3 regions of the Desulfatiglans parachlorophenolica genome follow, and region 2 is predicted to be linked to each of the others. Evidence: riboswitches for the same ligand, from Rfam matches in the RefSeq annotation. Region 2 holds a riboswitch; each other region holds the start of a gene.

Region 1 (4,132 bases), 1.4 Mb from region 2:
CGATCCTGGCGGATGCGAACCGGGCTCGCATAGGGGCCTCGAGGCGGATCGCCAAACCGCCGATCAGTTTCACCGGATGGGGCAGCCGACGGGGATCGCCGATGAGGTAATCCAGGGCGAGGGCAAGCCAGATGTAGAGGATCCATTTCATCGCAATCCCGCCGATCGATAGATTTTTTGGATATGCAGATTTTCCCGCACCACAGCGGCCAGGCGCTCCAGGGCGGCCTCCACCTCATAAGGCGCGGCGACGCGTCCCTTTTCACCTTCGGCCTGGGATGCCGCCTCGTAATCGGCAGGGTTTCCTTCAGGGAATGCGAAATCCTCCAGGAATGGCACCACTCCGAAGGTCGGCAGCCCGGTGTGGCGCTCGGTGAAGGCGATGGCGTCATCGAGCAAGGCCTGTCTGCCGCGATAGCGGTTGATCACGAATCCTTTGATCAGGGACCGCTCATGCTCCGACAAGAGGTCGAGGGTCCCGGCAAAGGCCGCGAAAAGTCCGCCCCGGTCGATGTCCCCCACCAGCAGGGACGTGGCCCGGGCATGATCGGCCAGGGCCAGATTGGCGAGGTCATGTGTTTTCAGGTTGACCTCGGCCGGGCTCCCCGCGCCTTCGAGCACCATCACGTCCGCCTCGGCCGCCAATGAGTCGTAGGCTTCGCGGACCGTTTTCCACAAATCCTTCTTGCAGGCGATGTACTCGGAGGCCGACATGTTGCCGATCGGTCTTCCGACCACGATCACCTGAGACCCCGATTCTGAAAGGGGCTTGAGCAGCACCGGATTCATCCGCGCGTCGGGCGGCAGACGGCAGGCCTGAGCCTGGACCAGCAGGGCGCGCCCTATTTCCCCGCCTTCGGATGTCGCATAGGAATCAAGTGACATGCTTTGGGCCTTGAACGGGGCTACTGTGTAACCGTCCTGGAGAAGGATGCGGCACAGGGCGGCGGTCAGCACACTCTTGCCTGCATGGGAAGAGGTGCCCAGAAACATGATGGCAGGTGTTTTTCGGGATTTGACGACGGCGGTCGGCCGGGATGGCTGGAGTACCCTGGCCAGTGCTGCGACGAGACACCGGTTTTCTGATGTCGTCCGCACCGCCACCCTGAAATAGTCTCTTCCCAGGCCGACGAAGTCGGTGCATACCCGGATAGCGATCCCCTGGCGCAGCACCTGTTCTTCCAACGCGACCGCATCGATGTCCGTCCGCTTGATTCGGACCAGCAGATAGTTCGCTGCACCGGGATAGACCTTCAACCCAGGCAGGGCGGACAGTTCATTCGCCAATATTTCCCGGCGGCGAACGGCATCCGAACGGCTCTTTTCGGCGTAGGCCTGATCACGCAAAACGCCTGTGCCGACGGTCTGAGCCACAGAACCCACGGACCAGGGCGGTAGAAACTCGCGCAATCGGGCGGCCAGAACGGCATCCGCCACAGCGTAGCCCAGACGAAAGCCTGGAATGGCATAAAGCTTGGTCATAGAGCGCACCACCACGACGTTGGAACGCTCGGCATGGATCAGGCTTTGGTAGTTCGGGACGAAGTCGGCAAAGGCCTCGTCCACCACAAAAAAGGAGTCCGGATAACGGTCGGACAAATCCACCAGACGGTTGATCTCGAAAAGCCTCCCGGTGGGATTGTTGGGCTGGCCCAGGACGACCATCTCTCCCCCCTTGAGTTTCCTTTCGAGCGTGTTCCAGGGTATGGCGAATCCGTCGCCTTCTTTGAGCGCCACTTCCTCGACGGACAACCCTTCACGCAGCACCGCAGTCCGGTAATCCAGGTAACTCGGAACGGGAAGCACCGCCCGGGACACGCACAGTACACGAGGCAAGGAGAAGAGCAGTTCTGTCGAGCCGTTGCCCACCGCGATTTTCTCCGACGAAATACCGTGATGGGCACCCAGTGCAGTGGCCAGACCGGAGGCGTGAGGATCGGGATAGTGGACCGCCTCACTCAGACTGCGGTTGACCAGGCTGCGCAAGGATTCTGGCGGACCCTGGGGATTGATGGAAGCCGAAAAGTCGAGGATTTTATCCCTGGGCAAACCCGCCCGTGCCGCCAGCAGGCCGATATTTCCACCATGTCCAAGATCCATTGTGCATCCCCTTGGGCGATCCGGGTGAGCGGCCCCCGAAGGATGAAGGTTTGCGAAGCAAAAAAATCCCGACCCTCCATGTTCAGAGTCGGGATGCCGTGTTCCATCCAAACTGCAGCCGTTCCTTTTCCGCGGGAATCGAAGCTGCAACCACCACCCGAGCAGGTCTTCCGGCTTCCGGATCATCCTAGCGGCCGCGCCTTCCCATCCAATCGGACAGTGGCATTCTGCGGCTTTCGTTCCCGGTTACGGCGGCGGGTCCGCGACGGCTTCGCACCGTCTTCCCTTTGATGCCATCGCAAATGGCGACTCGGTTGATCGCAATGTGGCACATCGAGCCATCAGCGGTCAACTTTTTTTTCAACTCCGTGATTTGAAGGTTGTCATAACTCATGCCGAGCGATGCTCACGATCGCAGATCATCGATTGTTTTGATTTGCAGATTTTGGCGCTACCCCTGTGGAGTACACGGTTCTGGATGCGACGGGAAGGGTGCTCCAGGAACAGGGCTGAAGGGTTTCAAGACTGTGATCGGGGAAAGAGACAGCCGGACTTTTCGAATGCTGAAATTTTCATGGTTTGCGCTGGAAAGAGGGAACAGACCTCGGACGTCTGTGAGTGGATGAATGTCGTCCGATCGACAGCAGATCTTTTTGAACAGCACATTCCAGCCCGGGGTGTTCCGAATGGGGCTGGCTGTGAGAAGAAATTTTTCTTGACAGGGTTTGTGGCGCCTGCTATCAACTCCATAGTTGTTCAGGTGCTCGTGAAGAGCTTAAGAGGGAACCCCGTGTGAATCGGGGACGGACCCGCCGCTGTAACCCCTCCCTTTTCCGCTTGAGAAGGGAACTGCTTTGGCACCAATGGCCACTGCCCGTCATAAGTCGGGTGGGAAGGCCGCCAGAGTGGGGGGGAAGTCAGAAGACCTGCCTGATCACATGGCCCTCGTATTTCGTGGTATGGGTAGGGGCTGAAGATTCTTGAGGGATAAAAATGGGGAATCCCCGGATCGACTTTGTCGACCGGGGATTTTTTTTGTCTTTGCGCCGGGATCGGCCTGGCCGAAAGGCATGCTCGAACCTTCAGTTCCCCTGTGCGTCGCGGAGCCGCCCGCCTGACCGAATTACGGATAGAAGAGGTCTGGCGGTGTAGCCCGGTTGGCAGCGGTTCACGGCACCCGTCCGGCCTCATCGGATGGGATGACGCAGTCCGCCGGCCGGGACCGTATGCGTCTTTTTGATTGCCCGCATCAAGGAACGGAGGAGGGAGGAGCGTTATGAAAATTCATTTTGGGAACGGGCTGAAGATCTTGATGGTTTTGTGTCTTCTCTGGGGGGTGCCTTCGGCTGCAGGGGCTGCAGATGAAAAGGCCGCTACCGCATCGGGTGCTGAGGAGGAACTTGCCGGTGAATCGGAGGAGAAGGACGTCGGCAGGGTGTATCTGGAGCCGACCGTCGTCACGGCGGATCGGATCCAGGAGCCTCTCGAACACGTGACCAAAAGCGTCAGCGTGGTGACGACACAGGAGCGTGACGATGCGGAGCAATATTTTCTGCCCGAGTTGCTCGATGACCTGCCCGGCGTTTACCTCAGGCGCAACGGGGGCCCCGGGCAATTCTCGGGCATCAGCATCCGCGGCTCCGGAACCCAGCATACCCAGTTTCGCTACAATGGCTTTCCCCTGAGGGATGCGGCGGACACACAAAGCACCCTTCAATACTTCATCGGAGACCTCTATGGCGCCTCCAATATCGAGCAGGTGGAGGTCCTGAAGGGCACGAGCAGCACCCTTTACGGTTCCCAGGCGATGGGTGGAGTCGTCAATGTGATCCCCGAAAAATGGGTCGACGGGCTCGGGTTGGAGTGGCGGAACGAGGTGGGGGAGAGAAACACCTTTATCCAGAACGGGCGTATCTTTTATGGCAAGGAGGACCGCTACTATCTGGATATCGATCCACAGGTTGTCACGACCGACGGCGAGAACAACGGCGGCCCGAACGATTATTACTATGACAGCCTCGGCGGCACCATT
Region 2 (4,132 bases):
TACTTTTAGGAGCGGATTGCAATGCCCTAGTAAAGGGTAATGGATGCCCTTTTGGCTGAATCAAGCTCGTCTTCGGGCATATTAATCTTTGCCTCGACGGCTGATTGGGGTTAAAAGACATGAAGTTCAGCCAGTGGGAGAAGCCCCCGCATGCCGTCTTGGGGGATCGTTGCCGCGGGCCGGAAGGGACAATGGAATGCAAGGAGGGAGCGCTTGGCAGCGAATCACTGCATAGAGGGGTAGGCCCTTTCGCCTGGGATCGGCATCGGGCCGGTGTTCAGGCTTCGGCATGTGGAATTTGAGGTCAGCGGCCGGAAACTCGACCCGCAGGAGGCGGCCTTGGAACTCGGGCGCCTCGAGGCCGTCTGCCGGGAGGTTGCGGCGGCGCTCCTAGGGTTGGAAGACGGTGCCGCGAGGGAGGCGCTCCTGGCCATGCCGGAGAGCCCGCTTTTCCACGGAAGCATTACGGACCGGATCCAGTCCGGTCGGCCGGCGGCTGACGCCGTCGTGCAGAGCGTAAACGACCTCGCCGTCATCTTCGGCGCACTTCCAGACCCGGTCCTGCGCGCCAGGGCCGGGCAGGCCGAGGAGGTGGGCAGGCCTGCATCTACGAGAACATCCTGCGCCGCGTGCCGGGAAACCCGGCCGGGGACATGGTCGGCAACCCCCTGGCCATCCCCGTGCTCATCGGGCTAGGGTTCAGTTCCCTTTCGGCTACTGCGCCGCGCATCCCGGAGGTGAAGAAAACGATCCTAACGGTTGACAGCGGTGAGGCCAGACACCTGGCCCGCTCTGTCCTCGCCCTGGAGGATGCCGACCAGGTGAGGGCCTGCCTGCGGCGGGAGACCGGCAAATGACCCCATAACACCGCCCAAAATCAAGAGGGAGGATCCGAAGGAGACGATGGCATTCTTGGCGCAGATACGTGCACCATCGTGGGTATAGAGGTCTCCAGCGTCGTCAGGATCCCTCATCGCAACGATGGACACGCCCTCTTTCGGGGTGATGGTGGATATGTCGGGAAAGTCAGGGAGTTCGCTTCTCTAACTGAAGGGCCTGAACAAGGCCTTTGGGTGTAAACTGGGAACGTCGCAGAACGATACCAAATTTTTCTTGACTTTTATTCTTGCCCTCAGTAGCTTTCCTCTGAAAGAAGAAAATTCGTTCAGGTGCCTTTAACCAGGCTTAATAGGGAACCTCGTGAAAGTCGAGGACGGGCCCGCCGCTGTAATCGGAGACGAAAACCGCATATCGCCACTGCCGGGTGTTTAGTAAATGATTGATCGTCTGGTGGGAAGGCGCGGCAAGTAGAGAGATCCGAGAGTCAGAAGACCTGCCCGAACGGAGAAAGCGCAAACCTTCGCGGAGGGAGGTGGCTCTGTGGTTCTGAGGATGAAACTGGGAAATCCCCGGATCGAGTTATTTCGGTCGGGGTTTTTTTTGTCCGGGGACCGGATCGGACGTGCTGGTTTGTGCATTCCCTCTTCCCGGGATTTTTCCGGCTTGGTCGGATAATCGATAAAGACTTGCTGAGCAGTATGGATATGGCTTGAAGGATTTTGCTGATGGGTCGTCGAGTAAAGAGATGCACGATATTGTTTTTCATAGACGATAGATATACCAGCCGTGACCTTTCTTTCGGAGCGATCGGAAGATCCAAGAAGCTGAAAAACTCGTCGATTTCTCTCTGTAATGAACAGTGGACGAGATGCATGAGGAAAAATAAAACGGCAGTGAAGGATACCTTACGATTGTGGGAAAAATATTTTTCAGAGAAACTGTGCGGTTGAAGAAATTTATGAAAATGGAAATGTTTTCTAAGGAACCTAATCGGTTTGATGCAAATTTTGGAAAGTAGATTCTGTGCCAAGCGCAACATTTTTACATAATTTTTCCGTATGCATATGTCACTTCCTTTGAAATTGACATTTGATTCATTTTATACTGCTGACAGAGAAGTATAACTTGCTATATATGCAAGTAAAAACCTTAGCCCCGGCTTCTTAAGTCAATGATATTGAGTATTATTTGTGCAAGAATTTTTCTTGAAATGTTTCCTATGGACGAATAGCATCATTAGCATCATAAGAATATAATCTGCCGTTCAGGTGCCTGGAGCAGGCTCAAAGGGGAACCTCGTGAGAATCGAGGGCGGACCCGCCGCTGTGATCGGGGACGAAAGCCACACATCGCCACTGTTGGGTGGTCAGCAAGTGACTGATTATCTGATGGGAAGGCGCGGCAAGTAGGGAGATCCGAGAGTCAGAAGACCTGCCTGAACGGTGAGAGAGCAAACCTTCGTGGACAGAGGTGGCTCAACGGTTCTAAGGGTAAAATTGGGAAATCCCTGGATCGGTTCATTACGGTCCGGGGATTTTTTTTGTGTGCGCCCGGGAGAGCCCACAATCGTGGAGGTGAAAGTCCTCTACACGCCTGTCAGGGGGAGGTGTTAGCCGGACGGCAAGGGTGCCAGCCAGGAGACAGGAGCTGAAAGAAGGCGCAGGCAAGGCGCTGGTCCGACGAACAGGAACCTTACATGAGGTGGTCATGCTGGATGAGGAGTCACATATCTTCAAAGTCCGATATCTGTGCGGAAAGCAAGGGCTTGGTGCGTCAAACGTCACCGCGGGGACGGGATACTCCCAGGCGAAGAATCTTCATTCAATGGAAGCAGTGGTTGAACGTGAGGACATGTCGGGGGCCTATCGCCGAGTCAGGGCGAACAAGAGTGCTCCCGGAGTTGACGGCCTATCAATCGAAAATTTCATGGAACATCTCAACGCTGAATGGCAGCGTATTGAGAAAGAACTGTAGGAGGGTCGGTACGTGCCCCAGCCCATGCTTAGGGTTTATATCCCCAGACTTGGCGGAAGTGGAATTCGGTGTCGCTTCCCATATGAACGAGGCCTTCCCTGTGCGCTTCTTCACAAAGCTTGGAGTCGTGTCGCTGCTCGGTCTCGTGAAGCAGCTTCAATGTAATTAGTCTCTATCCGGAAATGGTCTTTTTGGCCAATCTCGGCGTCACTCTGTACGTTTGCTTGTGCGGCGACCTACAGGTCGTCTCCGCGCAAGCGCTTGAGTTCCTTGATATTGGCCAAACCGGGACCCGCCGCGTAGCGGTGGGACTGAGCGGCGAAGCGGTGAAGAAAAATCCTCATTTCCGGATTGGAAAGCGGGTCATGCTGGATAAAGCATTCCCGGATGGAGACTAATTACTGTACCGCTATGGTACGGAGCCATATGACTGGCGGTATGGGAGGACGGCGAGGGCAACTACGCCTCCTGCTCGATTTGGAGTTCGGCCGCGAAGGGGGCATTCTGCGTCGGGAAAAGATTGGCAGAGCGGCAATTAGGCCAATTCTTGAGGATACCGGAGAAAGGGCAGAGCGTGATTTCCTTGACATTTCCGCTAAAGAGTTTCTATATCGCGGCCGGCTTTTACCTGGTAGGTACGGTCTTTCACCTTTTGGCAAGGGAGAAGCCTGCCATCTGGTTTTTCACAGCAGGCATTTTGATCAATGCAGTCTCTGAGATATCCGGCAGAGTCATTGTATGGCCGTACTGCAACATGTTCGAGGAACCGTTCTTCCTCCCCATATGCGTAGCCGCCGTTTCCGTTGTCCTCATCATTTCAGGAACAGCAAAAGACGGCCTATCCCTCCTACCGCTCATCGCACTCTTCTCGCTTGTCGCTGTCTTTTTTTCAGAAGGGTACTACCCGCCCTTTACCATGCAGTCAAAGAGCATCCACGCACATTTGTTTCATCTTTTTGCCTTTGTTGGCCATGGCTGTCTGATAACCGGGGCCTATCTTGCCGTTTGCTCTCTTGTGAGGAAGAGAAGAGATGGTATTCCGTATCAGATGATTATCTGGGGGTTTGCCTTCATGTCAGTATCGGGCATGTTTGGCATGTTATGGAGCTATGCGGGAAGATCTGACACGGTTTCGTGGAATCACTACTATTTTCATTCAATTGCAGTCTGGCTCTACTATGCCGGTTTTTTGCATCTTCACCTTTTTAAAGGATGGGATCAAAACAAAAAGATCTGGATACTTGTGGGAGGCGCAGTAATGATATTAAGCTTGGACTACTTGCCTCAGATTGGCGCAATGCATATTCCGAGAGTATTT
Region 3 (4,132 bases), 1.9 Mb from region 2:
ACCTCTCGGAGCAGATCGTGCTTTCCTGCAGCACCGCGGGTGACTGCACCGGCGGCTATGCCAGCACCGCGTCGGATTACCTGAAGAACCCCGGCACAGCGGTGGAATCCTGCTATCCCTACACCGGAACCAAAGGACCCTGCGCGAATGCCTGTGCCAACTGGCAGGATGACGCCTATTATCTTACAAATTGGGATTATGCAAACAGCGGTGAAGTCGCGACCAGCACCGAGATCAAGAACGCTATCTATAGCAACGGCCCCGTGGTTGTGTGGTATAAAGTCTACAGCGATTTTTACAGTTACAGCACCGGCGTTTACACCAAGACAAGCGGAACATATGAAGGCAACCACTTCGTCCTCGTCGTCGGGTGGAACGACTCGAACAGTTCCTTTATCTGCAAGAACAGCTGGGGGTCCTCCTGGGGAGGCCTTGGCGGGTATTTCAATATCGGCTACAGCCAGTTGGCCGGTGACGTGCAGTTCGGATACTGGACCTACCAGTACGGGAGCGCCTACGGCCCCAGCGTCGACTGGTACGCCGCCTATCGAACCATGTTCCCTGTCGCCGGGGACCTCGCCCTCTTCCGCGACTATCGCGACAAGGTGATGGCCGAGACCGCCTTCGGGCAGTTTTGCTCGGGTATGATTTACAACCAGGCGGACAATTTCCTGCGGGTGCTTTTGACCCATCCGAGGCTGCTGCTCCAGGCCCGACAGCTCGTCAAGGCCAATCGTGGAGCCGTTCAAAGCGTCGTGCAGGGAGGCTACGGCGTGATCGAAAATACGGATGAGGTGATGGGGTTCATAGGTGGCGTAGGAGAGGCTGCGCCCCTCGACCTCCGGGTCTTTCTCAATCAGCTTAGAAACCAGATGGAACGTCACCGGGCCTCCGGCGAGCCTTTCCTCGGTTTTATCCTGCAATAGCATTCCTCCTGAGCCGATAGGAGCAAGACCTTCGCGGATCCGCAAGGCCCACCCGTCCGGGTGGGCCTTGCCCTTTTGGTTTCACGGATCTGATCTATAGATAAGGGCGCTGCTGTTCCCCGGTCTTATTGTGCCGCACCACCCTCCAGGTACCAGGAGTGTTTTGCCGCTTGACAAAATTTCAATTTTCGCGTTATAATGAATTTTTGGAAGAATTGTGAAACTCGCTTCACTCTGGAAATCGCGCCGAGGCGGCGTTGCTGCTTTGGTGGGGAGTCCTGGTGCAGGACAGGTTTGGTGTGAAGTTCAGCCGTGTGTTCGCTCCATTTCCCGGTGTTGATCCATCTCATCCTGTCTGGTTTTGAAGCGTGTGCGGGCGCCCCGATCCCTGCGGAGCGGGAAGCCCTTCAAGGTTATTCAGGCGCCTTTCGAGGCTTAATAGGGAACCCCGTGCAAATCGGGGATGGGCCCGCCGCTGTTACTCCGCTCCGCTGAAAAACGCGGGAACCTTACGGCCATGATAGCCACTGTTCCGCTGTAACCGGAATGGGAAGGCCGCCGTAAGGGCGGAGAAGTCAGAAGACCTGCCTGGATAGGGAGATGCGTGCCGTGACGGAAAGACGGCTGTCTCCGGATCTCTCGGATATGAACAGGGCTATCCCCGGATCAGAACGTGATTCGGGGGTTTTTTTTACTATGAAGCTGATCCGCCATCTCTGCGCCTGTCTTTGCCTTGTTTTCGCATCGGCTGCGGTCCCCGCATCGGCCGGGGTTTTTCGAGACGCAACGGGAAAAGACATTACGGTGCCCTCACCCCCTCGACGGATCGTTTCCCTCGCCCCCAGCATCACGGAAATCCTGTATTTTCTGGGCCTGGGAGACCGGGTGGCGGGTGTCACCCAATACAGCACCTACCCGCCGGAGGCCTGCGGCAAGCCTAAGGTCGGGAGCTATGTCAACCTGAACATCGAGCAGATCATCAGCCTCGCCCCGGACCTCGTCATCGCCACGGCGGATGGGAACAGCCGGAGCGTCGTCGAGACCCTCGAAACCGCCGGCATCCGGGTCTTCACCACCAACCCGCGGAACATTTACGAGGCCTTGGACACCATCACGCTCCTGGGGCGCGTCTGCGGCGCCACCCGGGACGGCGCGGCGGCGGCCGAGGCCCTGAAGGCCCGCGCCGAACGCGTAGCGGAAAAGGTCCGCGGTCTGCCTCGGCCGAAGGTCTTCGTGCAGATCAACCTGCGCCCCATCATGACGATCAATCGGGACACCTTCCTGAACGACCTGATCACCCTGGCCGGCGGCTGGAACCCATTCAGCGAGGAGCCCTTCACCTACCCCAGGATCAGCCTGGAAGAGGTCATCCGCCAGAGACCCGACGTGATCCTGGTCTCCTCCATGGACCGCGGCGGCCGGTTCGAAGAGGCCCGCCAGGGCTGGCTGCGTTTGACAGACATCCCGGCCGCCCGCAGCCACCGCGTACACCTGATCGATTCGGACCTCGTCGACCGCCCTTCGCCCCGCATCGTAGACGGTCTCGAAGAGGCGGCCCGGTTCATCCACCCGGAAATCCTCTGGGAGCGGCCATGATCCTGCATCGACGGGTAACCCCCGGCAAGGTCCTTCTTATTTCAGCCGTCATGAGCGGTCTTCTCGGCGGGGCGATCCTCTTCTCTCTCTGGCTCGGAACGGCCGACATCTCCTTCTCGGCACTCTGCCGCACCCTGTTGGGGGAAAGTACGGGCGGCACAACGGAGCTGATCGTTCTCAAGGTCCGCCTCCCACGCGTCCTGCTCGCCGGCCTCGTGGGCTTCGCCCTTTCCCTCGGAGGCGCCGTCTTTCAGGCGCTTCTCCGCAACCCTCTCGCCGAACCATTCATCCTCGGGGTATCGAGCGGGGCCGCTCTGGGCGCCATCATCGGGATCATGCTCGGCTTCAGCTTTCAGTTGGGCATCCCGGTCTTTTCGTTTGCGGGCGCACTGGTGACCATCCTCCTCGTCCTCCTTCTCGGCAGACGCAGGATGGGGATGGAGTCTTCGACCATTCTGCTCACGGGCGTCATCATCAACGCCTTTTTCACCGCCGTCATCATGTTCTTCGTCTCCACCTCCACAGACAGCCGTCTGCACACCATGCTCTTCTGGCTTTACGGCGACCTGTCCCAAAGCCATTTCGGCCAGTCGGCGATCATCGCGCCCGTCGTGATCCTGGCGGCGGCGATCCTTTACGGCTTCGCCCGCGATCTGAATCTCATGACCCTCGGGGACGAGACGGCCTGCCACATGGGGGTGGACGTCGAAAGGACCAAGCTCCTCTGTTTTCTGCTGGTATCCCTGATGATCGGACTGGTCGTCTCCCTTTCGGGTCTGATCGGATTCATCGGACTGATCGTGCCGCACCTCGCCCGCATGATGTTCGGCCCGGATCACCGGCTTCTCGTCCCTGTGTCGGCCCTCGGGGGGGCCATCCTCCTGATCGTCTGCGACACCTTCGCGCGCTGGGTGGTTTCGCCCAGCGAACTGCCCGTCGGGGTCGTGACGGCCTTCCTGGGCGCTCCTTTTTTCGTGATCCTTCTGCGGACCCGAGGCAGCCAATGGAACCGATCCTGACCCTCGACGACGTGAGCTATCGCTACGAAGACACCCTGGCCCTCGGAGGGATCCGCCTGGAAATCGGGAGCCGTGAACTGGTGGGCATCCTCGGGCCGAACGGGTCCGGCAAGAGCACCCTGCTGAAGCTCATGGATGGACTGCTCAAACCGGAGAGCGGCACGGTGTTCTTCAGCGGACGCCCCATCGGCGCGTTCAAACGCAGCGAACTCGCACGCCGTATCGCCTTCGTCGCCCAGGAACAACCGTTTCAATTCTCGTTCACCGTGCTGGAGGTTGTGTTGATGGGCCGCTCACCTCACCTGAAGCGCCTCCAGTTCGAGAGCGACCGGGATATCGAGATCGCCATGCAGGCCCTGCGCACCGTGGATGTCGAACGGCTGGCCGATCGATCGATCCACGAACTGTCCGGGGGCGAGAAGCAGCGCGTGCTGATCGCCAGGGCACTCGCCCAGGAACCGGAAATCATCCTGCTGGACGAACCGACGGCCTTCCTGGACATCAAATACAAGATGGAGATCTTCGAGCTGATCGCATCGCTCGTCCGCGACAAACAGGTGAGCGTCGTCGCGGTCACGCACGATATCGACC

The links. A riboswitch is a leader RNA that binds a small molecule or an ion and turns the genes downstream of it on or off. The one in region 2 is predicted to bind cobalamin.
Region 1: linked by a shared signal. The riboswitch ahead of ACZ500_RS21860 (cobyric acid synthase) and the one ahead of ACZ500_RS01645 (hypothetical protein) in region 2 are both predicted to bind cobalamin.
Region 3: linked by a shared signal. The riboswitch ahead of ACZ500_RS10395 (cobalamin-binding protein) and the one ahead of ACZ500_RS01645 (hypothetical protein) in region 2 are both predicted to bind cobalamin.

The regions. Positions count from the first base shown of each region.
Region 1 covers NZ_AP042460.1:4,706,149-4,710,280, forward strand. The annotation lists gene cbiB (adenosylcobinamide-phosphate synthase CbiB) at 1-151, opposite strand, end outside; gene ACZ500_RS21860 (cobyric acid synthase) at 148-2,100, opposite strand; cobalamin riboswitch at 2,244-2,429, opposite strand; cobalamin riboswitch at 2,842-3,048, shown strand; gene ACZ500_RS21865 (TonB-dependent receptor plug domain-containing protein) at 3,377-4,132, shown strand, end outside.
Region 2 covers NZ_AP042460.1:354,032-358,163, forward strand. The annotation lists gene ACZ500_RS01635 (phosphoenolpyruvate-utilizing N-terminal domain-containing protein) at 292-696, shown strand; gene ACZ500_RS01640 (hypothetical protein) at 654-857, shown strand; cobalamin riboswitch at 1,151-1,355, shown strand; cobalamin riboswitch at 2,090-2,293, shown strand; gene ACZ500_RS01645 (hypothetical protein) at 2,548-2,814, shown strand; gene ACZ500_RS01650 (hypothetical protein) at 2,997-3,212, shown strand; gene ACZ500_RS01655 (hypothetical protein) at 3,335-4,132, shown strand, end outside.
Region 3 covers NZ_AP042460.1:2,230,104-2,234,235, forward strand. The annotation lists gene ACZ500_RS10390 (C1 family peptidase) at 1-926, shown strand, start outside; cobalamin riboswitch at 1,329-1,532, shown strand; gene ACZ500_RS10395 (cobalamin-binding protein) at 1,536-2,522, shown strand; gene ACZ500_RS10400 (FecCD family ABC transporter permease) at 2,519-3,541, shown strand; gene ACZ500_RS10405 (ABC transporter ATP-binding protein) at 3,526-4,132, shown strand, end outside.